One region of the Proteus sp. MB838 genome, then DNA from elsewhere that is predicted to be linked to it. Evidence: predicted binding sites of a transcription regulator. Region 1 holds the regulator's gene; each other region holds the start of a gene.
What was found. The regulator LexA, encoded in region 1, represses DNA repair genes until DNA is damaged. The targets are predictions, from matches to a motif close to TNCTGTATGTACATACAGNA.
Positions count from the first base shown of each region.

Region 1 (7,677 bases):
AGGTTATGCTCAATCACCACAATTGTATTACCCTGATCACGCAACTGATGGAGCACATCAAGAAGTAACTCAATATCGGCAAAGTGCAAACCCGTGGTCGGTTCATCCAAAATATAGAGGGTTTGGCCTGTACCCCGTTTTGACAACTCTTTGGCTAATTTAACCCGTTGTGCTTCACCACCCGATAACGTAGTGGCAGATTGTCCTAAACGAATATAAGAGAGTCCCACATCAATCAATGTTTGTAGCTTACGCGCTAATGCAGGCACCGCATCAAAAAACTCTCTTGCTTCTTCGATTGTCATATCTAGCGCTTCGTGAATATTTTTCCCTTTATATTTAATCTCAAGGGTTTCACGATTATAACGTTGCCCTTTACACTGATCACAAGGCACATACACATCAGGTAAAAAGTGCATTTCAACTTTTAATACACCATCGCCTTGGCAAGCTTCGCAACGCCCCCCCTTCACATTAAAACTAAAGCGCCCCGGCGTATAACCGCGAGTTCGTGATTCTGGTACACCAGCAAAAAGTTCACGGATCGGGGTAAATACTCCGGTATAAGTCGCAGGGTTGGAACGTGGCGTACGACCGATAGGACTTTGGTTAATATCAATCACTTTATCAAAGTGCTCTAATCCCTCAACGTCTAAATAAGGTGCTGGCACGCTATTAGTGGCGCCATTTAATTGACGTTGAGCAATGGGGAATAACGTATCATTAATTAAGGTTGATTTACCCGAGCCAGATACACCAGTAATACAAGTAAATAAACCAACAGGTATTTTTAAATTAACGTTTTTTAGGTTATTACCTTTCGCCCCTAAAATAGTGAGCATTTTTTCGCGATCAACAGGAACACGCTTTTCAGGGATAGCAATACGGCGTTCGCCACTTAAGAATTTACCGGTTAATGAGTTGGGATTATTAACAATATCTTCCAGTGTACCCTGAGCGACTATCTCACCACCATGAACGCCAGCACCCGGCCCAATATCAATAATATGATCAGCGGCACGGATAGCGTCTTCATCATGCTCAACGACGATCACCGTGTTACCTAAATCACGCAAGTGGATCAACGTTTCCAGTAGGCGATCGTTATCGCGTTGATGCAAACCAATTGAAGGCTCATCAAGTACATACATTACCCCAACTAATCCAGCACCAATTTGGCTTGCTAGGCGAATACGCTGCGCTTCGCCGCCTGATAATGTCTCCGCTGAACGAGAAAGAGTGAGGTAATTTAATCCCACATTGACCAAGAATTTTAATCTGTCACCAATCTCTTTTAATACTTTTTCGGCAATTTTCGCTCGCTGACCACTGAGTTTTAGATTTTGGAAAAAGCTCATCGCATGACCAATACTGTAATCCGCAATTTCAGGTAACGTGGTATTTTCAACATACACATGGCGAGCTTCGCGACGTAAGCGAGTACCACCACAAGAGGCGCAAGGACGATTGCTAATATATTTAGCTAACTCTTCACGCACCGCACTCGATTCTGTTTCACGATAACGGCGCTCCATATTATTTAATACCCCTTCAAAAGGATGATGGCGAACCACAACATCCCCTCGATCATTGGTGTATTTAAATTCAATATTTTCTTTACCTGAACCGGATAAAATCACTTTCTGGATCTTGTCGGGTAATGAGTCAAAGGGGGCTTCAACATCAAAATGATAGTGCTCGCCTAATGAGCGCAACATTTGGAAATAGTAAAAATTGCGCCGATCCCACCCTTTAATCGCACCACCGGCCAGAGAGATTTCTCGATTCTGGATCACCAAATCAGGATCGAAAAATTGTTGAACCCCTAAACCATCACAAGTAGGACACGCACCTGCGGGGTTATTAAAAGAGAATAACCGTGGCTCTAGTTCACTCATGCTATAACCACAAATAGGACAGGCAAAGTTTGCAGAAAAAACGATATCTTCAGCACTGCTATCGTCCATATCAGAGATAACAGCAGTACCGCCAGAAAGCTCTAATGCGGTTTCAAAAGATTCTGCTAAACGTTGAGCCAGATCGTCACGAACTTTAAAGCGATCAATGACCACTTCAATGGTGTGCTTTTTCTGTAACTCCAAGGTAGGGGGATCTGATAAATCACACACTTCACCATCGATACGAGCACGAATATAGCCTTGTGCAGCAAGATTATTGAGTAATTTTACATGCTCACCTTTGCGCTCTTTTACGATTGGCGCCAATAACATTAAGCGTTTACCTTCAGGTTGCGCTAAAACATTATCCACCATTTGGCTTACCGTTTGAGCCGCTAAAGGGATATCGTGATCAGGACAGCGCGGTTCACCCACACGTGCAAATAATAGACGTAGGTAATCGTGGATCTCGGTAATGGTGCCGACCGTTGAGCGTGGGTTATGTGATGTCGATTTCTGCTCAATCGAAATAGCGGGCGATAACCCTTCAATATGATCAACATCAGGCTTTTCCATTAAGGAAAGAAACTGACGAGCATAAGCTGAAAGCGATTCAACGTAACGCCGTTGGCCTTCCGCATAAAGCGTATCAAAGGCTAAAGAGGATTTACCTGAGCCAGAAAGTCCCGTAATAACAATAAGTTTATCGCGGGGAATGACCAAATTGATATTTTTTAGGTTATGGGTGCGAGCGCCCCGTACTTCGATTTTATCCATGAATATATCCCGGATTAAGTGAGTCGCCGAAAAAGAAAGAATCGGATAATTATGACACAAAACTAGCTGAATGGATATACAGTATATATATTGAAACTGAATGATAATGAAAATTTGCCATATTAAGACAACAAAATGTCGATCCTGTTCTCAATGGAGAAATTCATTACTCATCATATTCAAATTTTAGCTTACGTGATAAACTTCATCGCTTATGATTTCAAAAAATTTACTTTCGCAGGAGTACCTCACATGGCGAGCAGAGGCGTTAACAAAGTTATTCTTATCGGTAATTTAGGGCAGGATCCAGAAATCCGTTATATGCCAAGTGGTGGTGCAGTGGCAAATCTGACACTAGCAACTTCAGAAAGCTGGCGCGACAAACAAACCGGTGAAATGAAAGAGAAAACCGAATGGCACCGTGTGGTCATTTTCGGCAAACTAGCAGAAATTGCTGGCGAGTATCTGCGTAAAGGTTCACAAGTTTATATTGAAGGTCAATTACAAACACGTAAATGGCAAGATCAAAGTGGTCAAGATCGCTACAGCACTGAAGTTGTGGTGAATATCGGTGGCACAATGCAGATGTTAGGTGGCCGTGGTGGTCAAGATAATGCACCTTCACAAGGCCAAGGCGGTTGGGGTCAACCTCAGCAACCACAAGCATCACAACAGTTTAGTGGTGGCGCACCATCTCGCCCAGCACAACAACCAGCAGCGGCACCAGCGCCAAGTAATGAACCACCAATGGACTTTGATGACGATATTCCGTTCTGACGGTTACTTAAGAACTTACCTTATCTTCTAAGTCATATAACATCAAATGCTAAAGCCTGTTATATCATTAACGGGCTTTTCTTTGTTTCATGCTTATCCCGCATTTGCCAATCATATTGTCACACCTTGTCTATTTCCCATTGGCTATTACTCGTTCATCATTGGCGTTAAGGTAAGTCTTGTGAATAAATATTAGCCCCTTCCACCATGGTTAGATTTGATTTACTGATAATGACAATTTATAGCGTTATTTTCTCAAAATCCCACTTTCCACAAAGGTTTGCTCAAAAAAAATATGGTAAGATCATCGCAATTAATCACGTCTGAGAGCATCCTATCCTATGAATGAAGAGAAATTGCTCGCTCAGGCAGAAAAGATCTGCCAGAAACGAGGTGTTCGCCTGACTTCACAACGTCTGGCAGTATTGCGTCTGATCATGCAACAACCTACCGCAATCAGCGCTTATGATTTATTAGATTTATTACGCCAAGTAGAGCCTCAAGCTAAACCACCTACCGTATATCGTGGATTGGAATTTCTACTTGAACAAGGTTTTATTCACAAAATAGAATCCACCAATAGCTATGTGCTTTGTCATCATTTTGATGATGCTGAGCATACATCGGTGATGTTAATTTGTGATCGTTGCTTATCAGTCACAGAAAAAAGTAGTCATAAAATTGAAGGGGCGATCAGTACGCTCGCTAAAGATAATGGCTTTCATTTACGCCATAGTGTGATTGAAATTCATGGGCTGTGCGCTCAGTGCCATGAAGCCCAAGCCTGTACACATCCGGAAGGTTGTCACCATGATCATAGTATGGATGATAATCTTAAGCAGAAAAAAACCGGTGACTATAAGCCTCGTTAAGCAGATAAAAGATAAAAGTCAGCGGAACATATGTTTTTTTGTATAAATTAAAAAGAGAAAATGCAGATGATTTTATGTTTTTACACATCATCTGCATCTTTTTGACGTTCTCCCCGCCCTGATGAACTGGAGGACGAGGTTTCGGCGCATCTGGTACAATAATTTGTATTGATTGAATGACTTAGATACAAATTACAGCCATTCGCCGTTACGGATAACCCCTACTGCTAATCCTTCCACAGTAAAGCTCTGCTCACGTAAATCAACGATAATAGGTGAAAACTCTGGATTTTCTGCGTGCAGTTCTATCTTACTACCGACTTTCTTAAATCGTTTTACGGTTACTTCATCTTCAATACGTGCGACAATCACTTGGCCATTATGGACATCTTGTGTTTTATGCACAGCAAGTAGATCGCCATCCATAATACCGATATCTTTCATCGACATACCATTAACACGCAGTAAAAAATCTGCGCTCGGTTTAAAAAGCATAGGATCAACTTGATAATGGCTTTCGATATGCTCTTGCGCTAAAAGTGGTTCACCGGCTGCAACTCGTCCAATTAATGGTAAGCCTTCAGGCTCTTCTTCAAGTAGCAAACGGATACCTCTAGATGCACCAGAGACAATTTCTATCACGCCTTTGCGAGCAAGTGCTTTTAAATGCTCTTCTGCCGCATTAGGTGAGCGAAAACCAAGTTGGGAAGCGATTTCCGCCCGTGTTGGTGGCATACCCGTTTGCGAAATGTGATCACGAACCAAATCGTAAACCTGCTGCTGCCTTGCAGTTAATGCTTTCATTCCGCCCCCTGTTTGTTTATACAGTCAGACTGTGAGTATATACAGGTATATGCCGATTGGGAACTACAAATGCATATAAAACACGCATCTTTGCATTATTTTTCGACAATTGTCGATTTTTTTTACTTTATGCAAAAAAATGATGCCAAAGAATGGTTCCCCAAGTAAATAATCCCAATATAATAGCGACGAGAACGGCAGCTGATCCCATATCCTTTGCTCGTCCTGATAATTCATGACGTTCTGTACCAATGCGATCGACGACAGCTTCTATAGCACTATTGACCAGTTCTAAAATGACGACAAGGACGACTGAACCAATCAATAAAATGCGCTCTAGAACACTGACATCGATAAAAAATGCAAGGATAATTGCTATTAAGGTCACAATAGCTTCTTGTCTAAAAGCGGCTTCATTGATCCAAGCGGCGCGTAAGCCCTGATATGAATAGCCACCAGCTTTAATGATTCGGGTAAGACCTTTATTTTGATTAGCCATAATAAACTCTATCGAAAACAAACGATTATTTTGCCACTTTTCTCTATTAATATTGTCACAGCACCACAGATCTACGAAAGACTTTCTGTTATGCTTTCGAAGTATTGCTAATAAGAGGCTACAACTATTTATGTCAGCTTGGCGTAAACTATATTATAACACATTGAATTTACCACTGAAATTGTTGGTAAAAAGTAAACGAGTTCCGACTGATCCTATCACTGAGTTAGGCTTAGATACGTCGCGATCTTTCCTTTATGTTCTGCCTTATCACTCTAAAGCAGACTTACTGACATTACGTCAGCAATGTTTATCTCTTGGCTTGCCAGATCCTCTGCAACCCATAGAAATTAACGGAACCAAACTGCCAGCCTACGTCTTTATTGACGATGGTCCTAGAGTATTCCGTTACTACTCTCCCGATCCGCGTAAAGATTCAGTGAAAACATTCCATGCTTATCTTGATGCTCATCGTAACAATCCGCATCTTGATATTGAAATGTTACCTGCTTCAGTGATGTTCGGTCGCTCACCGGGTCGAGAAGGTCATAATGGTGTCCCCCATTTGCGCTTATTAAATGGGATCCAAAAATTTATTGCCATCCTCTGGCTAGGTCGAGATAGTTTTGTCCGTTTCTCGCCGACCGTATCCATGCGCCAAATGGCTAATGAACATGGAACCGATACCAGCATTGCTCGAAAACTTGCGCGTGTGGCGCGTATTCACTTTTCACGTCAGCGTTTAGCAGCAGTTGGCCCAAAACTGCCTGCACGCCAAGATCTCTTCAATAAACTATTGGCATCCAAAGCCATTGAAAAAGCCATTGAAGATGAAGCAAAAGCGAAAAAAATTACGCTTGATAAAGCACGTAAAAATGCCACTGATATCATGGAAGAGATCGCCGCTAATTTCTCTTATGAAGCGGTACGAATGACTGATCGTGTATTAAGCTGGACATGGAATAAGCTCTATCAAGGTATCAACGTTTTTAATGCAGAACGTGTGCGCCAACTTGCGCAAGATGGACATGAAATTGTCTACGTACCTTGCCACCGTAGTCATATGGACTACTTATTGCTTTCCTATGTACTTTATCATCAAGGATTAGTTCCCCCACATATTGCTGCGGGTATTAACCTTAATTTCTGGCCAGCAGGACCGATTTTCCGTCATTTAGGGGCCTTCTTTATTCGTCGAACCTTTAAAGGAAATAAACTTTATTCAACCATCTTCCGGGAATATTTAGGTGAATTATTCTCTCGAGGCTACTCTATTGAATATTTTGTTGAAGGTGGACGCTCCCGTACAGGTCGACTGTTAGATCCTAAAACAGGGACGCTGTCAATGACCGTGCAAGCCATGTTACGTGGTGAAACACGCCCTATTTCCATCGTTCCCATTTATATTGGCTATGAGCATGTCATGGAAGTAGCCACTTATGCCAAAGAGTTGCGTGGTGCGACAAAAGAGAAAGAAGGTTTTATGCAGATGATCAGAGGATTGCGTAAACTACGTAACCTTGGTCAAGGCTATGTCAATTTTGGTGAACCTATCTCGCTATCACAATACCTTAATCAGGCAGTACCTGACTGGCGCGATGATATTGATCCTATTGAGCCACAACGTCCAAGCTGGTTAAATCCTGCAGTTAGTGCGTTAGCGGATAATATTATGGTCAATATTAATAATGCCGCTTCGATTAATGCGATTAACCTTGTCTCTACGGCGTTGCTAGCGTCCCGTCAGCGAGCACTAACTAAAGAACAATTATTAGAGCAAATAGATTGTTATCTACAGTTACTGCGTAATGTGCCTTACTCATCAGATATGGTTGTCCCCGATAAAAGCTCAGAGACATTATTAGCACACGCCTTGCAAACAGATAAATTCCAAGTTGAGCAGGATAGTCTTGGTGATATTATTATATTGCCTCGTGAAAGTGCCGTATTGATGACTTATTATCGCAATAACACCACTCACTTAATGGTTACACCATCATTAATTGCGAGCATTGTCTTGCATCACGAGCGTATACACCGTGATGACTTA
Region 1 covers NZ_BAABMO010000059.1:2,422-10,098, forward strand. Annotated here, with positions in the region: gene uvrA (excinuclease ABC subunit UvrA) at 1-2,675, opposite strand, end outside; gene ssb1 (single-stranded DNA-binding protein SSB1) at 2,928-3,452, shown strand; gene zur (zinc uptake transcriptional repressor Zur) at 3,794-4,324, shown strand; gene lexA (transcriptional repressor LexA) at 4,517-5,128, opposite strand; gene ACYUCW_RS16870 (diacylglycerol kinase) at 5,256-5,627, opposite strand; gene plsB (glycerol-3-phosphate 1-O-acyltransferase PlsB) at 5,758-7,677, shown strand, end outside.

Region 2 (7,677 bases), on a different contig from region 1:
AATAAATACAAATAGATATAAATTATTTAATTATATTAAATATAATTAATTGTAATCTAAGGTGATTTAAATAGGATCCAGCTTAGTATCACAAATATGACAATTATATTAATTTCTTTACTTGCTTAAATCCTCAATAAAGCGTATCAATTTATAGTGGTTGTATGAAAAACAATCATTATCTTTCCGCTTAAACTTAGAACGTGAGGGTTGTCTAAATATGAAAAGACAGAAACGAGATCGTTTAGCTAGAGCATTATCGAAAGGTTACCAAGCCGGTATGCAAGGTCGTTCAAAAGAGCAGTGTCCCTATTTTGCCATTGATGCACGTTCACATTGGCTAGGAGGTTGGCGACAGGCCATGGAAGATCGCCCTGGGCTTGCAAAATAAATAACCCGTCGACGTGATACTGCGGACACATGTGTTATCGCAAATATTATCACCAAGATTTAATTGATAATCAAAAGAGGGTTATTTATGCATATTCCTATGAATAACTTGAACATAGGACAATTTGAATATAAATAACAATTGTGAATTGGAAATAAAAAGGTCTACCGCGGTAGGCCTTTTTATGTTGTAAAGTACGGTAGGGCGAAAACTCGCCAAGTACTCTTATCTGAGATACACCATAAAAGAAAAAGCCTAATCTCAATCGAAGAGAATAGGCTCTTATCTATACATATGTAATATTGACTTAGAATGCGGAGGTATCTTTAAATAAGCCGACTTTTAAATCTTTGGCTTCATAAATCAGTTTACCATCAACATAAACTTCACCGTCAGCAATACCCATAATAAGCTTACGATTGATAACACGTTTGAAATCAATTTTATAGGTGACTTTTTTGGCTGTTGGTAGAATTTGTCCAGTGAACTTCACTTCACCCACACCCAAAGCTCGGCCTTTACCTTCACCGCCTAACCAACCTAGGTAGAAACCTACCAGTTGCCACATTGCATCAAGCCCTAAACAACCCGGCATAACAGGATCATTGACAAAGTGGCAATCAAAAAACCATAAGTCTGGCTTGATATCGAATTCTGCTTCGATAAAGCCTTTATTATGGGAGCCGCCATCTTCAGTCATTTTAATGATGCGATCCATCATTAGCATATTACCTGAAGGCAGTGGTGGGCCATCTTGGCCAAATAATTCACCACGGCCTGAAGCAATGAGGTCTTCTTTAGAATAAGATTCGCGTTTATCAACCATTGTTTATATAGCCTTTATCAAGTGTAAGGTAACAGAATAGCTTACACTTGTACGCTGAACAACTCCGATCACTTGAAACAGAATTATCTGAATAAGCGTAGGAACCAAGGTAACTTAGGCCTATCCTGATTATTCGCTTGTGTTATTCGATCATGAATAACAGCTAACAAGTGTTCATTTGATTGTGGATTTTCACATTGTTCTTCGTAATAAGGCTGATGTGTTAGCAAAGTAATTGCTTCTGCAACATGGACAACCGGCCAAATATGGAATTTATTTTCTTTGACGGCTTGTATCACGCTCTCGTTTAAAACCAGATGTCGCACATTTGCCAGCGGTATAATAACCCCTTGTGATCCTGTTAATCCTCTTTGCTGACAGATATCAAAAAAGCCTTCAATTTTTTGATTAACACCACCAATAGGTTGTACCTGACCAAATTGATCTACGGCACCGGTTACGGCGATTTGTTGATCAATTGGGTGTTGTGACAATGTACTGATCAGCGCACATAATTCTGCTAGTGAGGCACTATCACCATCTACTTCACCGTAAGATTGTTCAAAAACGACGGAAGCACTAAAAGGTTGTGGCTGATCTAATCGTAATTCAGAATTTAAGTAGGCTTGCATAATCATCATGCCTTTTGCATGGATATTGCCACCTAATTCTGCTTTTCGTTCAATATCGACCAGTTCGCCATCACCAATATGAGCCACACAGGTAATACGAGTTGGCTCGCCAATTAGATCGGGATAACCGGGATAATCTAAGACAGAAAGACCGTTTATTTGGCCTACCATTTCACCTTCCGTGTGAATAGTGACTTGGCCTTGTAATATTTCATCACGGCTTCGTTCTAATAAGTAGCTATGTCGCCATAAACGATTTTCTTGCGCTTTTTTAAGCGCCTCAGCACCAAGATAAGCGTCATGATTAAAACGCATGGCATAACGCAATTGGCGTAATATGAATTCAAGATCGAGAGATAAGATAAGCTGATCTTCATGTTCTCTTGCGCCCTGAGTAAGTAATACTTGCCAAGCATCAGCAGATAATGAAGGGAGACGATATTTTTGGCAAAGTCCATTAACAAAACCACACCATTGGCTCAGAGCGGTTTCATCTTCTAAATACATATCGTACTCATATTCGCCATATAGTGCCGTACTGCTAATATTAGGCTCCATAAACTCAAGCTCTTCTAAGCTTAGGCGATCGCCCACTAAAATAACACGCAAGTGAAGGGGCATGGCTTCAATAGGCAAAGGAAGGGCTTGATGGTCATTCCACACTAACCATTCAAAGCGTTGCTCTTCAACCATCTTTTTCAGTCGGAACCACATTAAGGGTTGTGCTAAGAGCGTTTTAATGGATAAGACTAAAATACCACCATTGACTTTATGCAACAGTCCTGGGTTAACGAGGAGCTTATCTTTATGATAATAAAATGAACCAAAAAGTTGTTCTGGCTCTATCCATTGGCAACAAGCAATAGATTCTGATGATGAAAATGAGCCTTCTACATTTTCTTGCCAATAAATTTGATTAGATTCAGCTTGATAGGCACCTACAACAGGATAAGTTTTTATCTCTGCTTGTTGTAATGTATCAGCGAGTGTTTCGAAATAAGCAGTAGAATCTTCTGCTTTTAACAGCATAAATTGGCCTGCTTCTGCATTATTTAGCCACTGTAAGCTTTCATACAAGCGAGGTTGAACCTCACGAAGTGAAGATGCAGGCAATTGCGATGCTGTTTGAAAGAAAGTCTGGTAGGAGGCGTAATCTGGGCGTAACGCCTGCCATTCTAATTCGTTGTTTTTCAAGGTTACCGTTTTTATTATTGAGTAGTGAACATGGAAGTTAACATAAAGCGTTAATAGCTGGTATCTATCCTGCAATAAGACAGCTATTGACAGTTATATTATGTCTATACTTTTGGCCGGGAATATACGTTGCCATTACTTTTGCTATAACCTATTAAATTGAATGTATTGTTTTATTATAGCGACGCACGATTCTATCACAACGTGGTTAGAAAACTATCCCTTCTGACATTTGGCAGTGGGAGGTAACAAAAGCTACTTATCTTTTTTGGTGATAATTTAAGCAAAAATATTCGGTTTAAGGCAGTTTTTTGGCAAAATTGTTGATATGCTAGTATATAGTTACGTTGTCACGGTGATTTGTATGAAATATCAACAGTTAGAAAATCTAGAATGTGGCTGGAAGTGGGCTTATTTGGTAAAAAAACATCGCGAAGGTGAATTAATCACCCGTTATGTTGAAAAGAGCGCCGCCGATGAAGTGGTTGAGCAACTATTACGTCTTGAGTCTCAACCATTAAAAGTCCTTGAATGGATCAATTTACATATGAACCCTGAGTTATCGAATAGAATGAAGCAAACTATTCGTGCTCGAAGAAAGCGTTATTTTAATGCTGAACATCAGCATACGCGTAAAAAATCTATCGATTTAACTTTTAAAGTTTGGCAACGCCTATCAGCACTATCTCAGCGCCGAGGTTTGACATTATCAGAAACGATTGTCCAGCTTATCGAAGATGCGGAGCGAAAAGAGCAATATGCACTAAAAGTACATAACCTAAAAGATGGCCTAATTGAGTTACTAGAACGAGACAAACAGAAAAAAGAGTAGATGACAATAGCATTGTTTATTATCGAGAGATCATCAGTATAGCGTTAACTTAAGAGGTATAGAGAATATCTCTGCTAATTATTTAAAGTCATCATCAAAAGAAAAACCCTGCCGAAGCAGGGTTTTTTTAGAATTCATTACAGTAGATGTCTCTACTATTTGAATTATTGACCAGGTTGAACAACAACTTCAGTTGTACCTTGGATTTCGATTTCTACACGACGGTCTGGCGCTAAGCAATCGATCAGAGCTGCACGAGCTTTGATGTTGTCACAAGTGTTGCCAGTTACTGGGTTTTCTTTACCACGACCTTCTGCAGAGATGCTGTTTGCAGGAATACCTTTAGATACCAGGTAATCAACTACAGATTGAGCACGTTTTTCTGACAGAGGCAGGTTGTAGTTTTGAGAACCGATACGGTCAGTGTAACCGATAACTACGACACGACCTTGAGTTGGGTCGATGTTAGCTAATTCGTTGTACAGACCATTCAGTGCTTCTTGACCTTCAGCTTTCAGAGAAGATTTGTTGTAGTTGAACAGAACGTCTGAACGCAGAGTAAAGGTTTTGTTCTCAACAACTGGAGCTGGAGCAACTACTGGAGCTGGCTCAACAACTGGAGCTGGAGTTTCTTGGTTGAAACGGTAAGCAACACCAACACTCAGCATACCATTGTCTGGACGAGCGTTCAGAGTACCTTTATCACCGATGTTGTTGATCCACTGATACTCAAGACGAGTAGCAATGTTAGGAGTGATCGCGTATTCAGTACCTAATGCGAATACTGGAGAAACGCCAGTATCATTTTCAGAGAAACGTTTTTGAGTTCCTGCTGAAGTTGCATTAATAGTTGCAGTTGAATCTGCACGCCATACCATACCACCTAAACGTGTATAAACGTCTAAGTCATCCATTACTGGATAGCTTAATTTAGTGGTTAATTGGATACCTTGAGCTTTGAATGCACCGTTGTTGTATGAACCTTTATAAGCCATACGACCTAACCAGTCATAACCCAGTTCAAAACCTAAGTATTGGTTGTACTGATAACCAGCAAATGCACCAGCACCAATTTGGTCTTTGTGTGTGCTACCGTTACCGATATTCACGCCGTCCCAATTGTTACCAGTACTTTGATACTGAGACCAACCTAATTTACCACCGGTATACCAAGTATTGTCTTTTGGAGCTGCTTGCGCTGCAGTTGCGAAAGCTGCCACTGCCACTGCTAATGCGATAGCTGTCTTTTTCATTTTACGCCTCGTTATCATCCAAGTTAGGCATTTGGCTTTAAGCCTTATTATTTGCCCTTGGTTAAATTATTGTTAGGAATTCGATGCTTTCATCAAATGATGATCCCCAAAAACGGGATTTAAAGCATAACCTTAACGATATAAAGTCTACAATGAACTTAAAAAGTTACAAGTATCCCTTTAAAATTCGACTTAAAATTTTAAAAAGATCGGCCGTTATTCACAATAAGAATTATTCTATATTTTTGTTAAATTTCTTGTAACCATATGATTTAAGTTACAATTGATTATGACTTATCTTAAATGATAATGTTGCGTTATGAGTATTAGGAAAACTCTTAAATTTCACTAATGGTAGTGATTTGAATGAATTTTTATCGAGTTTAAATGTCGTTTAGAGGAATTATTGTTTTCTATTTGGATATGATTACTGTTTTGTTGTCGCATGATAAAACCTAACGCTTTACCGATGCTGGCAGCGTATTCTAATCTTTTCATCTCTTCTGACGATATTTCTGGTAACCAACCCAATACTACACTGTAGTTTCCACTTAGTAGCGCTTTCTCCATTAATTCCACAGTATTAATTGAATCAACATGATTGAGTTGAATGATTTTATTCAGGGGTAAGCCGGTTTCTTTTAACCAACTACGATTTAATTTTTGTTGTGGACTTAACCACAGTAACCAACGTGATTCATGGCTATACTGTTTTAACAGAGGTAGTAAGATGTGGTTAATCATCAAGGGATTTTGGTAAAGCAGTTCACTTACCATGCCTTGTCTATTATCGGGCATTGTTGTTGTAATTGCATCGGAGGCCATAGAGAGAGGTAATACCTCAGTAGAGATCTCTTGGAAAAGGCCATTTTGTCTTGCCAAAGATGATGTTGAGAGTTTCATATTTACCTCGTTCAATATGTACTGTATGTATATACAGTATACCTGAGTTTCACTTAAATCAAGATCAATTTTTTGAAAGTTGCTCTCAAAATTTATGTAAATTCATATTTTTGAGCGGGTAACTATTGGCAAAAAAAGGACATTTATTTATTGTCTTAACCATCAAGAATACAGTCATATATTTGAATTTTAAGATAAAAAATATTTTTTGTGGTTTGGAGATCTGATGTCAATTTTACCTGAGCAAAGGAAGGCTCATTTATTATCGCGCGTAGCGGAATATGGAAAGTTAAGTAAGAAGTCTCAATTCGGCGGTTATAGCTTAATGGTTGATGAGGTTATCTTTGCGATTACTGCTGATAATGAATTTTATTTAAAAGGGAGTGGTTTTGTTGAAACACTCTATAAAGCAAACAACATGGATGCATACGTCTATCTAAAAAAAGGTATCCCCATTACATTGCGCTATTATCGTATTACGCAAGCAATATGGCGTAATAGCGCTAAGCTCAATCAATATATCGATTTTGCATATCACTATAGTACTCAGGAGTTTTTAGGGCAGCAAAAGCAGCCTCGTCGTATCAAAGATTTACCCAATTTGGGCATAGCATTAGAGAAAAAGCTGAATCAAGTTGGGATTAACCGTATCGAGGAATTACGTACGATCGGTGCGAAGGCATGTTATTTAAAACTGATTGCGCAACCTAAGCAAGGAAATAGCGACTTATTGCTTGCGTTAGCAGGTGCTATTGTTGGCTGTCATCGCTCTGTGTTACCTAGTCAATTAAAAATGGAATTGTTAAATTGGTATAAAGAGTTATCCGTTAAATCCTATTAAACTACAGTACTCGGACTTGAGTACATTAGAATGAACAGGAATAACGGAATAAGAGCAAACTTAAGCCAATAGAGTCTGTTATTTTCTCTAAGGTTCTAATAGAAATTAGAGAAAATAACTTTTTATCCATCAAGCTGTAGCTAATTTATCTTTATCGTTTTGCCATTCTGTTTGCTCAATTAGCTCAATGCAATTGACAATTTGTGGCAATAAATCCAGTAACAAGCGTATTTGCGTTAACACTAATTGAATACGGGCGTTATCTGAACTTGGTTGTGCATTAACACGTGCGATAAGTTGATCGTGAGATTGTATAAAATCATTATCTTGTGGTTTTTTACGTCTCAACGCTGAATCAATATAACAGACAGTATCATTAAGCAGGGTGAGTACTGCTTCATCTTCAATTTTGCAACGATGAACACCTAACGCTGAAATATAGCTCAGTAAAGTATGATTTAAACACAGTAATTTAAATGCTTCTTCTTGAGAGGTTTGAAAGCTTTTAGGCTCTGATGACATATTAGAAATTAAAGATGCTAACTCACCATCACTGCTATGTGCATTACGGCGTGCAATACGATAATTAACGCTATTATCTCTTCCTTGATAATACTGAATGAGGATCGCATCAAGATAGTAGCAGTTATTGGTCATGGTTTTTTGGATGAGCAATGGCAACTGACGGAACTTCCAATCCGGCCAAATAAAACTGACTGCGAACCAGGCAATGGCACATCCAATTAACGTATCAATGATCCGCGGTAGTGCGACATCATAGCCTTCACCTAATAAATTAAAACTC
Region 2 covers NZ_BAABMO010000026.1:15,151-22,827, reverse strand. Annotated here, with positions in the region: gene rmf (ribosome modulation factor) at 221-391, shown strand; gene fabA (bifunctional 3-hydroxydecanoyl-ACP dehydratase/trans-2-decenoyl-ACP isomerase) at 699-1,217, opposite strand; gene ACYUCW_RS12190 (AAA family ATPase) at 1,301-3,043, opposite strand; gene matP (macrodomain Ter protein MatP) at 3,408-3,875, shown strand; gene ompA (porin OmpA) at 4,040-5,128, opposite strand; gene sulA (SOS-induced cell division inhibitor SulA) at 5,477-6,031, opposite strand; gene ACYUCW_RS12170 (TfoX/Sxy family DNA transformation protein) at 6,258-6,872, shown strand; gene yccS (YccS family putative transporter) at 7,002-7,677, opposite strand, start outside.
Region 2: the regulator LexA is predicted to act here: its motif matches at 6,051-6,070, upstream of sulA (SOS-induced cell division inhibitor SulA).

Region 3 (7,677 bases), on a different contig from region 1:
CAATTTACTTAATGCCATGCCAAATGGTGTTATCCGCATGAGTGATGATGTGGAAGGTGTGGTTGAAACCTCATTAAACGTCGGTGTAGTGAGTATTGTTGACGATAAAGTAGAAATCCTATGTTTAATTCGCTCTCTGATTGATAGTGGTAAAACTTATGTTGTTAGCATGCTGACAGCATTAGCCAAACTTGCTCAAGCAGATATCGAAACCAAAGGTGGTTATCCTGGCTGGAAACCTGATGCGGATTCACCGGTTATGCACTTAGTACGTGACACTTATCAACAACTATTTGATAAAGTGCCAAATATTATGGTGATCCATGCAGGTCTTGAGTGCGGTCTATTCAAAAAACCTTATCCAGATATGGATATGGTTTCTATTGGGCCAACTATTCGCGGTGCACACTCACCGGATGAGCGAGTACACATTAAGAGTGTAGGCCAATACTGGCAATTACTGACTGCCATTTTAAAAGCGATCCCAGCTAAATAATTTTACTTAAAAACAGTTATCAAACCCGCTTAATAAGCGGGTTTTTTGTTATTTTATCTCCCTATAACTTATTCCCAACCCACCTTATAAAAGCCAATTCTTATACTATTTTGTAATAAAAAATTAATACTAATAAAAATAATTTATAGAATAATAATAATTATCATTAGTATTAATATTTACATAATGGTATTTTCACCATTACCGCATTTTAGGTAAAGAAAAATTAAAAATTTAAAGGGATCAACAGTGTCTAAAAAAATTATTGCTACCAACCTATTACTTGCTCTCCCCTTAAGTCTGTTATCGTTACAAATTCATGCCGCAATGACACAAAATTCACCTGATAAAATCATTGTTACCGCATCCCCCTCACAAGATCCGCAAGGACCAATTTCAGGTTTAGTGGCAACAAAAACACTATCAACAAATAAAATACTTAGTGATATAGATAAGACACCACAATCAATCAGTGTCATTACACGCGACCAGATGGATGCGCAAGATGTCAGTTCAGTCTCTCAAGCATTGCGGTATACACCTGGCGTATTCACTGAATATCGCGGCAGTTCAAACCGAAATGATGAAATATTTATTCGTGGATATAGCTATGCCCCCCCGTTTTCTTGATGGACTTAGTTATGGTATGGGAGCCTCATCTTCTACAGGAGCTATTGACCCTTGGCTATTAGAGAGAGTTGAGCTGATCCGTGGCCCGTCTTCTGTTCTATATGGTCAATTAAATCCAGGTGGTCTTGTGGCAATGACCAGCAAAAGACCCACTTCAATAACCATTAATCATATTCAAGCACGTGTAGGAAATGATAAATTAGCAGAGACAGCTTTTGATTTTGCAGGCTCATTAAGTGATGATAATCGTATTCTCTATCGCCTTAATGGATTAGCAAAAACACAACATACTCAAATTAAAGACTATAAAGAAGAACGATTTACCCTTGCCCCTGCCATCACTTTTTTGCCAAATGAGCAGACACGTTTAACGTTATTAAGTTTTATTCAACAAGAGCCCGAAGCGGGATACCGTAATTTTTTGCCAGCTTATGGTACGGTCAAAAAAACACCCGAAGGCACCATTCCATTTGATTTCAATGTAAATAATGCTGATTATCACCAATCATGGCGTCAACAATATGGCGTTGGTTATGAATTTGAACATGAATTTAATGATAGATTAAAATTGATCCAAAATGCCCGTTATAGCCATATCAAACAAAAATATAAATATCTTGTTTTTGGTTCATTAAGAAAAGATAACCCTTATATTCTGGAACGCCGAGCTCAACAGGAAAAACGAGAAACAGATACATTTGGTATTGATACTCGACTACAAGCTGATTTTGATACTGAAAAATTAGCGCATACAGTAATTATAGGTATGGATTATCAATGGAGTAAAAATAAAGACAATTTATTGCAAGCGATGGGCCCAGAATATGATCTGGATTGGCGAAATCCTAATTATCATTATCCTATTGATATCAGTTTACAAAAACCGGTGACAAATCAATTACAAAAACACGACCAGTTAGGGATCTATTTGCAAGATCAGATCCAATGGAAAAACTGGATCTTATTAGGGGGATTACGCCAAGATTGGGCGCAAGTTCGTACCTATGATCACATCAAAAGCAGCAAAGACCAACAAGACGACCAGAAGCTAACCGGTCGAGTGGGTCTACTCTATGCCTTTGATAATGGTATTTCACCTTATATTAGTTATAGCACCTCTTTTGAACCTAATTTACAGACACGAAGAGCTCCGGGTAGTGCACCATTTGAGCCAAGTGAAGGACGTCAATTAGAAGCAGGAATAAAATACCTCACCCCAAATGAACAGACATTAGCAACACTCTCCATTTACCAATTACAACAACGTAATGTGACTAACTATAACGCCGAAAAAGCCTATTTTGAGCCAGTGGGAGAAATTAGAAGCCGTGGTATTGAAGCGCAAATTAATAGCCAATTAACTGAAAATATATCATTTATTAGTAGCTATGCTTATACCGATACTGAAGTGAGAAAAACCATCACCGCAGGTACACAAGGAAAAGAATTACCACGGGTTCCTAAACATATGGCATCATTTTGGGGGCAGTATGATGAAACATCAGGGCTATTTAATGGTGCTAAAGCGGGCTTTGGTGTGAGATATATCGGTGTATCTCAAGGTGACACTAAAAATACGATTAGTGTACCTGCAGTCACTTTGTATGATGCCATGGTAGGTTATTCTTTAGGCGAGTTATCCTCCTCTTTAAAAGGGGCTGAAGTTCAACTAAATATGAATAATATTGCCAACAAACACTATGTTGCCTCTTGTGCGGGTGAAACTGCCTGTTTTTATGGCATTGGCAGAACCATGACAGCAACGATAAATTACCGCTGGTGATCATCTATTAATTAAAAAGTATATTTAAATACATTAACCATAGTGCGCCTTGATGCTCGCTATGGTTTTTTAATACTTATAATGCTAAAAGAAGTTGTCGTTCCATTTGTGGATCTTGCAACGTGACATGAAAACCGACTAATCTTACTCCCCTGCCATTTCGACGTTCATGCCATGCCTGATAAGCAATATCAATTAAATCCGTTTTTTCTAAAATAGGATGAGAATGCTCTTGGGTGGTTAACTGGAAATCATCAAATTTTAATTTAACCCCTTGTCTCGCAATTCTAAGATCAGGTTTCACTCGGCTTAATCGTTTTTCTAATTCATCATATAATCCATCAAGCAATGCTAAACACTCATCCCATGAATCAATATCTTCAGCCAGTGTGCGCTCAACACCAACAGATTTTCTTAAACGTTCAGGATTGATTAATCGCTCATCAATACCATGGCTACGCTCCCATAAGCTTTGCCCAAATTTACCTAGATTTCTCACTAAGGAAATAACATCCGTACCACGAACATCAGCACAGGTTTCTAATCCCATCTCTTGTAATCGAGCAAAGGTGACTTTTCCTACTCCCGGAATTTTATTTAATGGTAATTTTAAAATAAAGTCATCCATCTGTTCAGGGGTGATCACATATTGTCCATTCGGTTTATTTAAATCAGATGCTATTTTGGCGAGAAACTTAATCGGCGCAATACCGGCGGAAGCCGTGAGGTTAAGTTCAGCAAAAATTTGCTGGCGGATCTGTTGCGCTATCAATGTGGCAGAGCCGTGACAGTGTTTGCTATCAGAGACATCAAGATAAGCTTCATCTAATGAAAGCGGCTCTATTAAATCTGTATAACGGGCAAATATTTGACGAATTTTAGCTGAAGTCTCTTTATATAATGCCATGCGACCGGGCAATACTTTTAAATGAGGGCATAATTTTAATGCCGTAGCCGTTGACATGGCACTACGGACACCAAAACGGCGAGCAGGATAATTAGCAGTACAGATAACACCTCGACGAGAAGCATTACCACCGACTGCAATAGGGATCTCTTTTAATGTAGGGTTATCTCTCATTTCAATCGCAGCATAGAAACAATCCATATCGACATGAATAATTTTCCGCATACAATCACCTCACGCTATTTACTGTTTAAATATACAGTAAATAACCATTAACTACAATTTTTATTCCCTGATCTATACCTATTTTAAGTGATATTAGTGATTATTATTTTAATTAAGTACGTTTGTTTATAGAAATGTCACACAGTAATGATAGATTACTTTTAACTTATTCTGCTCTTTTTATTTTTATCGTAATTATTTGAAAATCAAATATAAAACAAGGAAATAGAGTTATATGATCAAAATATTTATTGCAATTTCATTCCTCTTTTACTCAGTATTTGTTATGGCTTCTCCTAAAATTATTGCACACAGAGGTGGCACAGCGGATGCACCTGAAAATACCGAAATTGCTATCAAAACAGCACTAAGCAATCAAGCTGATGCAATTTGGATAACCGTTCAACTGTCTAAAGATAATGTCCCTGTTCTTTATCGTCCAAGTGATCTAAAAAGCCTCACTAATGGGCAAGGGGCAATTTCAACCTTTACTGCCAAAGAATTGGCGCAATGGGATGCAGGATATAAATATGGGGAAGCACAACAATTTCCATATCGCAATAAAGGAGTTACTATCCCGACATTGGAGTATATTCTGACTCAATTTCCTAAAACACAATTCTATATTGACTTAAAATCACCTGATGCCGATCCCGTTATACAAGGCAAAGCATTAGCTTCGGTATTAAGCAAACATAATGCGTTAGAGAGAACGCGTGTTTATTCTACCAATAGTGCTTTTTTAGATGCGTTACCTGATAACGTACAACGCTTTGAAAGTCGTGATGTTACCCGCGATATCTTAGCCAATATTACTATGGGGCATATCTGTTTACTGCCAGAAAATCTTGATATCACACGTTGGTATGGCCTTGAACTGCACAGAAAAGTTGAGGTGGTTGAAAAATATACCTTAGGTGAAGCTCGTTCAGCGGCTGTATTAAGTTGGGACAAAGATGCGATGTCTTGTTTTCGTGCGGGGGGTAATGCGCATATCGTTTTATTCGGTATCAATACTGAGAAAGATTATTTGCAAGCAGTAGAATTAGGTGCTGATGCAGTTATGGTTGATTCTCCAGCTAAAATAAAAGCATTCAGAAAAGAGTAAACATCGTTGCGACATTGGCGCTTTTTTACCTTAATACATTTCTCTTCTACACTTAATAGTGTCAATAAACAGAAATAAGTTAGGTGGAATAAGATGTTAAATAATAAAGCTTCTGGTGACTGGAATTTATTTAAAGGAAAAGTGAAAGAAAAATGGGGAAAACTCACCCATGATGAACTGGATATTATTGAAGGAACCAGAGAGCAACTGATAGGGAAACTCCAAGAGCATTATGGTTATTCTTATGATGAAGCGAAAAAAGAAGTATTAGAGTGGGAAGGCAGTAACCCTTATCCTTGGAAGTAGCAGCGACTTAATCACGCTATTAAAAAGCTTAATATCCTTATCTGAAAGCGATTTTTCTAAACAAAAAAGAGTGGCGTATAAAATATACGTCACTCTTTTATTTTAGCTATTACTTGATAAATCTATCGTTAGCAAAAAAATGCATCGATAACCAAACTATAAGATGCGGTTTTTCTGCAATAGCTCTTGGCGAGCAGCTTCTTTCGCCATTCTTTTTTTACGAGCATCACAAGGTTCAGGACAATCACACTCTTTCTCAATACCAATAGAGCCTAAACCACCACAACTGCCCTGAATACTTTTACGTTTAACAATATATCCTAAAGCCATTCCAAAGAATGCCAGTAAGAACAAGATGAAGGCAAAAAGAAATATTTTTAACATAACCTTCTCTCCTTAAATTCTACTTTTTCAAGAATGGGGCGAATGCCTTACTATAACGCTCTTCAAACCCATTTTCAGTTTTAACTATCATAAAAACAGGAATATTTAATTTATTTGCTACCTCTAAGCCCTTTTCAGGCCCCAGAACATTTAACCCTGTTGATAAACCATCAGCACTCATACAAGTAGGTACAATTACGGTAATAGAAGCAAGGTTATGTTTGATTGGACGACCTGTTGTAGGATCAATCGTATGAGAAAAACGGACGCCATCTTCTTCAAAATAGTTACGATAATCCCCCGATGTCGCAATCGAATTATCACCCGGTTCAATAATTAATTGTACACTCTGTGTGGTGCCATCATTAGCAGGTTTTTCAATCGCAATGCGCCAAGGTTTATCATTACCATTAACACCTTGTGTTCTCACCTCACCACCAATATCAACCATATAGTTGGTAATATTTTGAGAAATCAAATATTCGGCAACAGCATCAACACCGTAACCTTTAGCAATAGAAGAGAGATCAACATAAAGCTCAGGTATTTTTTTAATTAATGTATTACCTTCCACTGCAAGGTAATCAATTCCCGTCCATTTTTTACGTTTAGCTAGTTCATCGGCTGAAGGTTGATGAGTAAAACGTCCTTCAGGGCCAAATCCCCATAAATTGACTAAAGGCCCAACAGTAACATCTAAAGCCCCATCCGTAATTTTATTAATACGAATCGCTTCACTAACGACTTTAGCAGTAGCGGGTGAAACTGGGAATGGCGTATTAATTTCACGACTTTGATTGAAACGACTTAATTCAGATTGAGGACGATACGTTGACATTTGATCGTTCACTTCTTCAAGAATACGATCGATTTCTGTTTGTAAGACGCTTTGTGAAGGTGAATCACTACTAGGAACATATTTAATTGAATAGTAAGTTCCCATCGTTTCGCCTTCTAACACCTGCTGTTTTTCACCACAGGCTGATAAGAAAACCAGTGCACATAGCATCAAGATCCCATGCATCATCTTTCTTTTTAACATATATCTCTCTTCTGATCATGAGCGCCCACATTAGTGGGCGCTTGTCATTTCATACTGTTATGCTTTATCTACTTTATGAGAAAAATCAACCACCAAAGTCATCCAGCATAATATTTTCATCTTCTACGCCTAAATCTTTAAGCATTTTGATCACCGCAGCATTCATCACTGGTGGTCCACACATATAGAATTCACAATCTTCTGGTGCTGGATGATCTTTAAGGTAGTTTTCATAGAGCACATTGTGAATAAAGCCGGTGTAACCCGTCCAATTATCTTCCGGTAATGCATCTGACAGCGCAACATGCCAAGTAAAGTTTTCATTCTCTTTAGCCAGCATATCAAAATCTTCTGTATAGAACATTTCACGCACAGAACGAGCACCATACCAGAAGCTAATTTTACGTTTAGAATGTAAGCGTTTTAGCTGATCAAAAATATGTGAACGCATCGGTGCCATACCAGCACCACCACCAATGAAGATCATTTCCGCATCAGTTTCTTTCGCGAAGAATTCACCAAATGGTCCTGAAATTGTCACTTTATCACCCGGTTTTAATGACCAGATATAAGATGACATAATTCCCGGTGGCACATCAGGATTACGTGGTGGTGGTGTCGCAATACGCACGTTTAACATGATAATGCCATGCTCTTCAGGGTAGTTCGCCATGGAGTATGCACGCACTGTGGTCTCTTTAACTTCAGAAACATAGCGGAATAAATTAAATTTATCCCAATCTTCACGATACTCTTCAGGAACATCAAAATCTTCATAGCGCACTGTGTGAGGAGG
Region 3 covers NZ_BAABMO010000015.1:37,998-45,674, forward strand. Annotated here, with positions in the region: gene ACYUCW_RS08590 (aminoacyl-histidine dipeptidase) at 1-496, shown strand, start outside; partial or broken gene ACYUCW_RS08595 (TonB-dependent siderophore receptor) at 746-2,909, shown strand; gene dinB (DNA polymerase IV) at 2,986-4,041, opposite strand; gene ACYUCW_RS08605 (glycerophosphodiester phosphodiesterase family protein) at 4,277-5,149, shown strand; gene ACYUCW_RS08610 (CsbD family protein) at 5,243-5,455, shown strand; gene nqrM ((Na+)-NQR maturation NqrM) at 5,612-5,839, opposite strand; gene ACYUCW_RS08620 (FAD:protein FMN transferase) at 5,859-6,881, opposite strand; gene nqrF (NADH:ubiquinone reductase (Na(+)-transporting) subunit F) at 6,967-7,677, opposite strand, start outside.
Region 3: the regulator LexA is predicted to act here: its motif matches at 4,061-4,080, upstream of dinB (DNA polymerase IV).

Region 4 (7,677 bases), on a different contig from region 1:
AAATGTTTGATGTGATGATGCCCAATTTTGATCACCACTTGCCCATAACCAACGAGTAGCAATAAAGTTTTGCCACATATCTTCCCAACCATCATAAATACGACGTAGCATTGATGCACTCATTAATGACCATGTTTGTGCTTCTTGCTGGGTAATATAACCTTGTTGGCAGCCTTCTAAGCAAAGCTTGTTAAAACGACAAAGATCCCAAATAAGATATTTTACATTTTGGATATTCATTCGATTGGTGTTCATCATATCGATTTGCCATAAACGTTCATTTTTATCATTTTCAGTTAAATCAGATAATAAAATATCGTTTTTTAATGATTGAATATCTTCTTCTTTGCCATTCAAAATCTGGTCACGTAACTGGTAAAAGTCATTGGTATGACCTTGAGTCAGCAACCAAAATAATTGGTAGATTAAATCCCACCGATCATTAACTCCCCAAGCCGCTGATAGCCCACCATCATCTTTACCTTGATTATATTCGTTATATGCCCACTCATTCATTACCGCATAAGGGGCTGCGACATATAATCCCCATTCTTTGGGTAATAACTGATTTACTGGGCTTTCTGTTGCTGGAGACGATAAAACGGGCTCAGGCTCTGTTGTTGCTGGCATTGTAGCAGTGGGTAATTTATTGTCTTGCAATGCAAATCGTAACCACTTAAAAAGTATCACGAGGAAAAAACCACCAATAATGACTCCTACAGAGCTTGGAAACCCTGCATACACATAACCACTCATTCACTATCCTTAATGTCTTTTTTATCTTTGTAAATCATTGACTGTTTGTTAGTTGTAATATTTAAACAGTTGATTGCCAGGAAGGGAATAACAAAATAGATAATAATTGACAAAGAGAGAACAAAAAAAGAGCGCTATAAAAGCTATAACGCCCTTTGTAAGCCTATCTACTTACATTTTCTTATTAAGAATTAGCAATAAATTGCGCACGCAAAGTTTGTAATTTATCCCGTGTTTGAGCCGCTTTTTCAAATTCAAGATCTTTAGCATGTTGATACATTTCCGTTTCTAAGCGCTGAATTTCTTTTTCTAATTCAGCCGTAGAAAGTAATGGATAATCTTCATGAGTATCAACCGCTTTATGTCCTTTCTTATTACGGCCTTGAGTCGGTTGACCAATCTTAAGAATATCACCAATTTTCTTATTCAAGCCTTTTGGCACAATGCCATGTTCAAGGTTAAATTGTTGCTGTTTTTCCCGACGACGTTCTGTCTCACCAATGGCTTTCGCCATAGAATCTGTTATTTTATCGCCATATAAAATAGCTTTACCTTCAAGGTTACGAGCAGCACGACCAATCGTCTGAATAAGCGAACGTTCTGAACGTAAGAATCCCTCTTTATCTGCATCTAAAATCGCCACAAGAGAGACTTCGGGCATATCTAACCCTTCACGAAGTAAGTTTATCCCCACCAGCACATCAAATTCACCTAGACGTAAATCTCGGATAATTTCAACCCGCTCGACGGTATCAATATCTGAGTGCAAATAACGTACCCGTTCACCATGCTCTTCAAGATATTCGGTCAAATCCTCTGCCATACGTTTTGTTAATGTTGTCACTAATACACGTTCATTTTTAGCTGCTCGTATACGTATTTCTGATAATAAATCATCAACCTGTGTGGCAACAGGGCGAACTTCAACCACCGGATCAAGTAAACCTGTAGGTCTAACCACTTGTTCTACAATGTCATTACCTGATTTTTCTAGCTCATATTTTCCCGGTGTTGCTGAGACATAAATGGTTTGTGGTGCTAATGCTTCAAACTCTTCAAAACGCAATGGACGGTTATCCAATGCAGAAGGCAACCGGAAGCCATATTCCACTAACGTCTCTTTACGTGAGCGGTCGCCTTTATACATGCCGCCAATTTGCGGAATAGTAACGTGTGATTCGTCAATCACTAATAACCCATCAGCAGGCAAATAATCAAATAGCGTTGGTGGTGGCTCACCAGGCCCACGACCAGAAAGATAGCGAGAGTAGTTTTCAATACCTGAGCAATACCCCAATTCATTCATCATTTCTAAATCAAATTGAGTGCGCTGGGTAACTCGCTGCTCTTCAACCAATTTATCATTGGCTAATAGCACCTTACGTCTTTCAGCTAGCTCCTGTTTGATTTTTTCCATCGCATCCAGAATACGTTCGCGCGGCGTAACATAGTGGGTTTTAGGATAGACGGTGAAACGTGGCACATTGTAATGAATTTGTCCTGTGAGAGGATCAAATAGCGATAAACGCTCAACCTCTTCATCAAATAATTCAACACGTAAAGCGTAGTCATCAGATTCAGCAGGAAAGATATCGATCACTTCACCACGGACTCGGAAAGTACCGCGCTGAAAAGCCTGATCATTGCGGGTATATTGCAAATCAGCAAGTCGGCGTAAAATCGCACGTTGGTCAATAATCATGCCATTGCTTAAATGTAGCATCATTTTTAAATAGCTATCCGGATCACCCAAACCATAAATAGCTGAAACTGAAGAGACCACAATAACGTCTTTACGCTCTAAGAGTGCCTTTGTAGCCGATAGACGCATTTGTTCGATATGTTCGTTAACAGAGGCGTCTTTTTCAATAAAGGTATCGGAGCTTGGCACATAGGCTTCAGGTTGATAGTAGTCATAATAAGAGACAAAGTATTCCACCGCATTTTCAGGGAAAAACTCTTTCATTTCACTATAAAGCTGTGCAGCTAGCGTTTTGTTTGGCGCTAATACCATAGTAGGACGATTTAGGTTAGCTATCACATTGGCAATAGTGAAGGTTTTACCTGATCCGGTTACCCCTAATAAGGTTTGGTGAGCAAGTCCATCTTCTAACCCTTCACATAATGAAGCGATAGCAGTAGGTTGATCACCACCGGGTTTAAATTCTGAATGCAGTTTAAAAACTTTGCTCATATTCTTATCTCCTCGCAGACACTCCTTATGATACTGGATAAAAATCCAGCTTCAATCTCTATCTTACAAAAAATAATCTGAATAACGGATTTAAGTTATCCCCAGATTTTAATCAAAAAGTTTTTTAAAAAATCAACCCCTTATTTTAGGGATAAATCACTGAGAGTAAGTTGACGCTTTCGCACTATTGATTTTATTTAACTTATTAATAATAAACAATAAAAAATAAAAGTTGAGAATAACACCAATCTTTAGCAATGCCTTGTATTCTCTATATTTGGCGTATTTTTATTATGGTAATACACAAGGTTATCCACAGGAATAGTGGATAACTGAACAAAGTGCTTATACCACGGTAGGTTACAGCTTTTTTTCTTATTAAAAATAACCCTAATATTTAGCAAAAAAATAATTTTTTTATTTTTTTATACATGAAAATAAGCTGTTAAAATTGACTCAATGATGATGTATCAATGTGATTTGAGATAAGAGAGATCAAAATAAGAGGTAAAATTATGTTGTTTAACGTCTTGTGTTAAATAAGGAATTTTACCTAAAAGTGGTGCTTTAATATGCGTCATTAAAGTAGCTAAATACTGCTGTTGATACCGTCCGGCAGGCTCTACTTCATTTGCTACCCAGCCCGCTAAAGTCAACCCTGATTGCCAAATAGCTTGTTGCGTTAATAATGCATGATTAATACAACCTAATTTAATACCCACCGTTAAAATAACGGGTAATTTTTCTTCAATCACCCAATCTGCAAAGAATTGGTTTGCTGATAGTGGCGTAAACCATCCCCCAGCACCTTCAACTAATACCCAATCTGCGCGTTGTTGCAGATAAGATAACCCCTTGGACATAACCTGAAAATCAATAGGTTGTTTTGTCTCTTCGCTCACAATATGAGGTGATGTGGGGGTTTCAAAGCAATAGGGATTCACTTGCTGATAAGCCAAAGGGACGCTACTAAACTGTTGTAACGTTAATGCATCACTATTACGTAAACCTTCAGGTAACCATTCGCTGCCAGATGCAACAGGTTTATAACCCGCCGTTTGATATCCTTGTTGTGTAGCGCATTGTAATAATGCACTACTTACGACGGTTTTACCGACTTCGGTATCTGTTCCTGTTAAAAACCATGTTTTAGCCATGAGAAATCTTTCCTATAACGAGTTCATAAGTAAGTAAATATTTACCAGAGTCTGTTTTGCGCCAAACTTGCTCTAATTGACGCAGTTTTTGGCGTGTCATTAATCCTTTTGGCCGTTCTCCTTGCACAAAATTCGCGCCTACCCCTTTTAATGAGGTAAAAAGCTCAGGCAATGATGCATATTGTTCTGTCACCTTTTCAGTCACAAATTGATATTGAAAACCACTACAGGCTTGTTCAATCTGTTGGTAAGAGAGGAACGGGTTAACATGTTGGTGGTTATCAAGAAACTGCCAAGCGTCTCGTACCTCTTGTAACGTTGATGTTGCTAACGTAGAAAAATAGAGCGCCCCTTGTGGATTGACGACACTCATTAAGCTATTTACCGCAATGGCAAGATCATCACACCACTGCATAGCTAAATTGCTAAAAACGATATCTATGCTGTGGGGGGTGATCGCACAGTGCTCAATATCACTTTGTAAATAACAATTAGCCCGTTGTTGTTGTCTCGCCACTTGTAACATGGCATGAGATAAATCAAGTGCGATAACAAACCGTCCTTGTTGTCGCCATTTTTGACTGAAATACCCAGTGCCACACCCCGCATCTAGCACCCTATCCCCAGCTTGGTGGCGAGCTAAATACATCAATTTATCACCACTATAACGTTGAATAGAGGCATGATGATCATAATGGCTAGCCGCTTTACTAAAACACTGGGCTATCTGCTGTTTATCTGTTTTGATTGAAGAAACCATGAAGAAGCTCGATTAACATCGCAATGTCGGAAATTTGGTGACGAGTCGTTAAAGTAATGCGTAAACGTGCGCTGTGAGGGGGGACGGTCGGTGGAAAGATCGCTTTTACCCAGAAACCTTCACGTTGTAAATAGTCTGAAAGTTGTTGACAGCGTAGTTCATCACCAATAATTAACGGTTGAATGGCTGTTTGTGAAGGTAATAATGTGACTGGAAGTGATGAGACACCTTGACGGAAAAAGCTAATAAGTTGTTGAAGATATTCTCGTCCTTCATCATCTTGTTTAATAACCTTTAACGCTGCATGTAAAGCAACGGCTTGTGCAGGGGGCATTGAGGTACTATAAATTAAGTGACGTGAATATTGTTCGAAAAACTCAGCAGTCACCTTATTACACAGTACAGCTGCACCACTAATGCCAAAGGCTTTACCAAAAGTCGCTATTAATAACTCAGGTTTAATCCCTGCTTCATGGCAACTCCCTTTACCTTCTTTACCTAACACGCCAATACCATGCGCATCATCAACCATTAACCACGCCTGATGCTGTTGACTTATTTCTGCCATAGCCGCTAATGGCGCTTTATCACCATCCATGCTAAAAACCCCTTCTGTCACGACTAAGCTTTTATTCGCAGAGGTTTTATGAAGCCGCTGAGATAGAGATGGCGCAGAATTATGCAAAAAGCGCCATAAACTCGCCGGTGATAAGATAGCCGCTTCCATTAATGAAGCATGACAAAGTTTATCGGCAATGATGGCATCTTCTTTTTCAAGTAATGTCGCAATAACACCTTGATTAGCACTATAGCCTGAAGAAAATAATAGCGCATGATCGTACCCTAACCAGTCAGCGAGTTGTTGCTCTAACTGCTGATGGGCCTGTGTAAAACCGGTAATATGACCCGATCCCCCACTCCCTATACCATATTCATTCGCACCACGTTGCCATGCTTGAATAACATCAGGATGTTGGCTTATCCCTAAATAATCGTTACCAGAAAAATTAACATATTTATCACCAGACAGTGTGGTTAAATAGCGTCCATTACTATGCTGGATCACCTGTCTTTTTCGCCATAATGGCGTATTTCTACGCTCATTAAGTCGCTTATCTAGATAGTTTTGCCAACTCATTACAGTGCCGCGTTATAAAATTGTTCGGTGTCTTTTTCAGCAACAGCTTGTAGCAACACGTCTTCTTGTTGCTGATCGCCCATTGAGACAGATAATCTTTCAGGATTTAAACCAAGCTTACGGAATAATTGGTGATCTTTATCTTCAGTGGGATTCGTGGTCGTTAATAATTTACAACCATAAAAAATGGAGTTTGCGCCAGCCATAAAACAGAATGCTTGCGTTTGTTCACTCATTTGTTCACGCCCTGCTGAAAGTCGCACATAAGAGCGAGGCATCATAATACGAGCAACAGCAATAGTCCGAATAAAATCAAAGGGATCGACATCTTCATTATCAGCCAGTGGCGTACCTTTAATTTTGGCTAACATATTGATAGGTACACTTTCCGGCGGTTGCGGTAAGTTAGCTAATTGCACTAACATAGCGGCTCTATCTTTGACCTCTTCCCCTAAACCTAAAATGCCTCCAGAGCACACTTTAATGCCAGCATTACGTACTTTATCTAAGGTATCTAAACGGTCTTGATATGTCCGGGTGGTAATAATGCTGCCGTAAAACTCAGGTGATGTATCAAGATTATGGTTATAAAAATCCAGTCCGGCTTGTGCTAAGCGTGAGGCTTGTGAATCATCAAGCTTACCCAATGTCATACAGGTTTCCATACCTAGCGCTTTCACTTCTTTGACCATCTGCTCAAGATAAGGCATATCACGCTCATGTGGATTACGCCAAGCCGCGCCCATACAAAAACGGGTTGAACCAGCTGCTTTTGCTTTTTTGGCTGATTCAATCACTTGTTGTACTTCCATTAAGCGCTCTTTTTCTAACCCTGTTTTATAGCGCGCACTTTGGGCACAATATTTACAATCTTCAGGACAAGCGCCTGTTTTTATCGACAGTAAGGTGCTGACTTGAATTTGTGAAGGATCAAAATGTTGACGATGCACTTGTTGCGCTTGAAAAACCAAATCTAAAAATGGCATATCAAACAGTGCCCTAGCTTCTTTTAATGTCCAACGTTTTAACGTACTCACAATACATTCTCCTGTTCAAAAGTGATTGCCAGTTTAAATAATAGGGTTATCATGTCAACTAAAATTGATCACGCTAGGTTTACATGATTAACTGGAAAGTAAAATGACACCCGATGATATTGCTTTTGATTTACGCCATATTTGGCACCCTTATACCTCGATGAGTAACCCATTACCGGCTTATCCACTCGTAAGTGCAAAAGGGGTTGAACTCACTTTAGCGAATGGCAAACAATTAATTGATGGTATGTCTTCATGGTGGGCTGCGATCCACGGCTATAACCACCCTGAACTCAATACGGCGGTAACAGAACAACTAGCAGCAATGTCCCATGTGATGTTTGGCGGTATCACCCATCCCCCAGCGGTTGCTCTATGTCGAAAACTATTGGCTATCACTCCCGCACCACTAGAGTGTATTTTCCTCGCTGATTCAGGCTCTGTAGCGGTTGAAGTGGCGATAAAAATGGCATTGCAATATTGGCAGGCAAAAGGTGAAAAACGCCAGCGCATTGTGGCATTAAAACGCGGTTATCATGGTGATACTTTTGGCGCGATGTCGGTGTGTGATCCTGACAATTCGATGCATAGTCTCTACAAAGGCTACCTGCCGAATCATCTGTTTGTCGAAGCGC
Region 4 covers NZ_BAABMO010000057.1:7,355-15,031, reverse strand. Annotated here, with positions in the region: gene ACYUCW_RS16780 (DUF1266 domain-containing protein) at 1-756, opposite strand, end outside; gene uvrB (excinuclease ABC subunit UvrB) at 941-2,950, opposite strand; gene bioD (dethiobiotin synthase) at 3,421-4,107, opposite strand; gene bioC (malonyl-ACP O-methyltransferase BioC) at 4,100-4,867, opposite strand; gene bioF (8-amino-7-oxononanoate synthase) at 4,842-6,005, opposite strand; gene bioB (biotin synthase BioB) at 6,005-7,042, opposite strand; gene bioA (adenosylmethionine--8-amino-7-oxononanoate transaminase) at 7,146-7,677, shown strand, end outside.
Region 4: the regulator LexA is predicted to act here: its motif matches at 2,982-3,001, upstream of uvrB (excinuclease ABC subunit UvrB).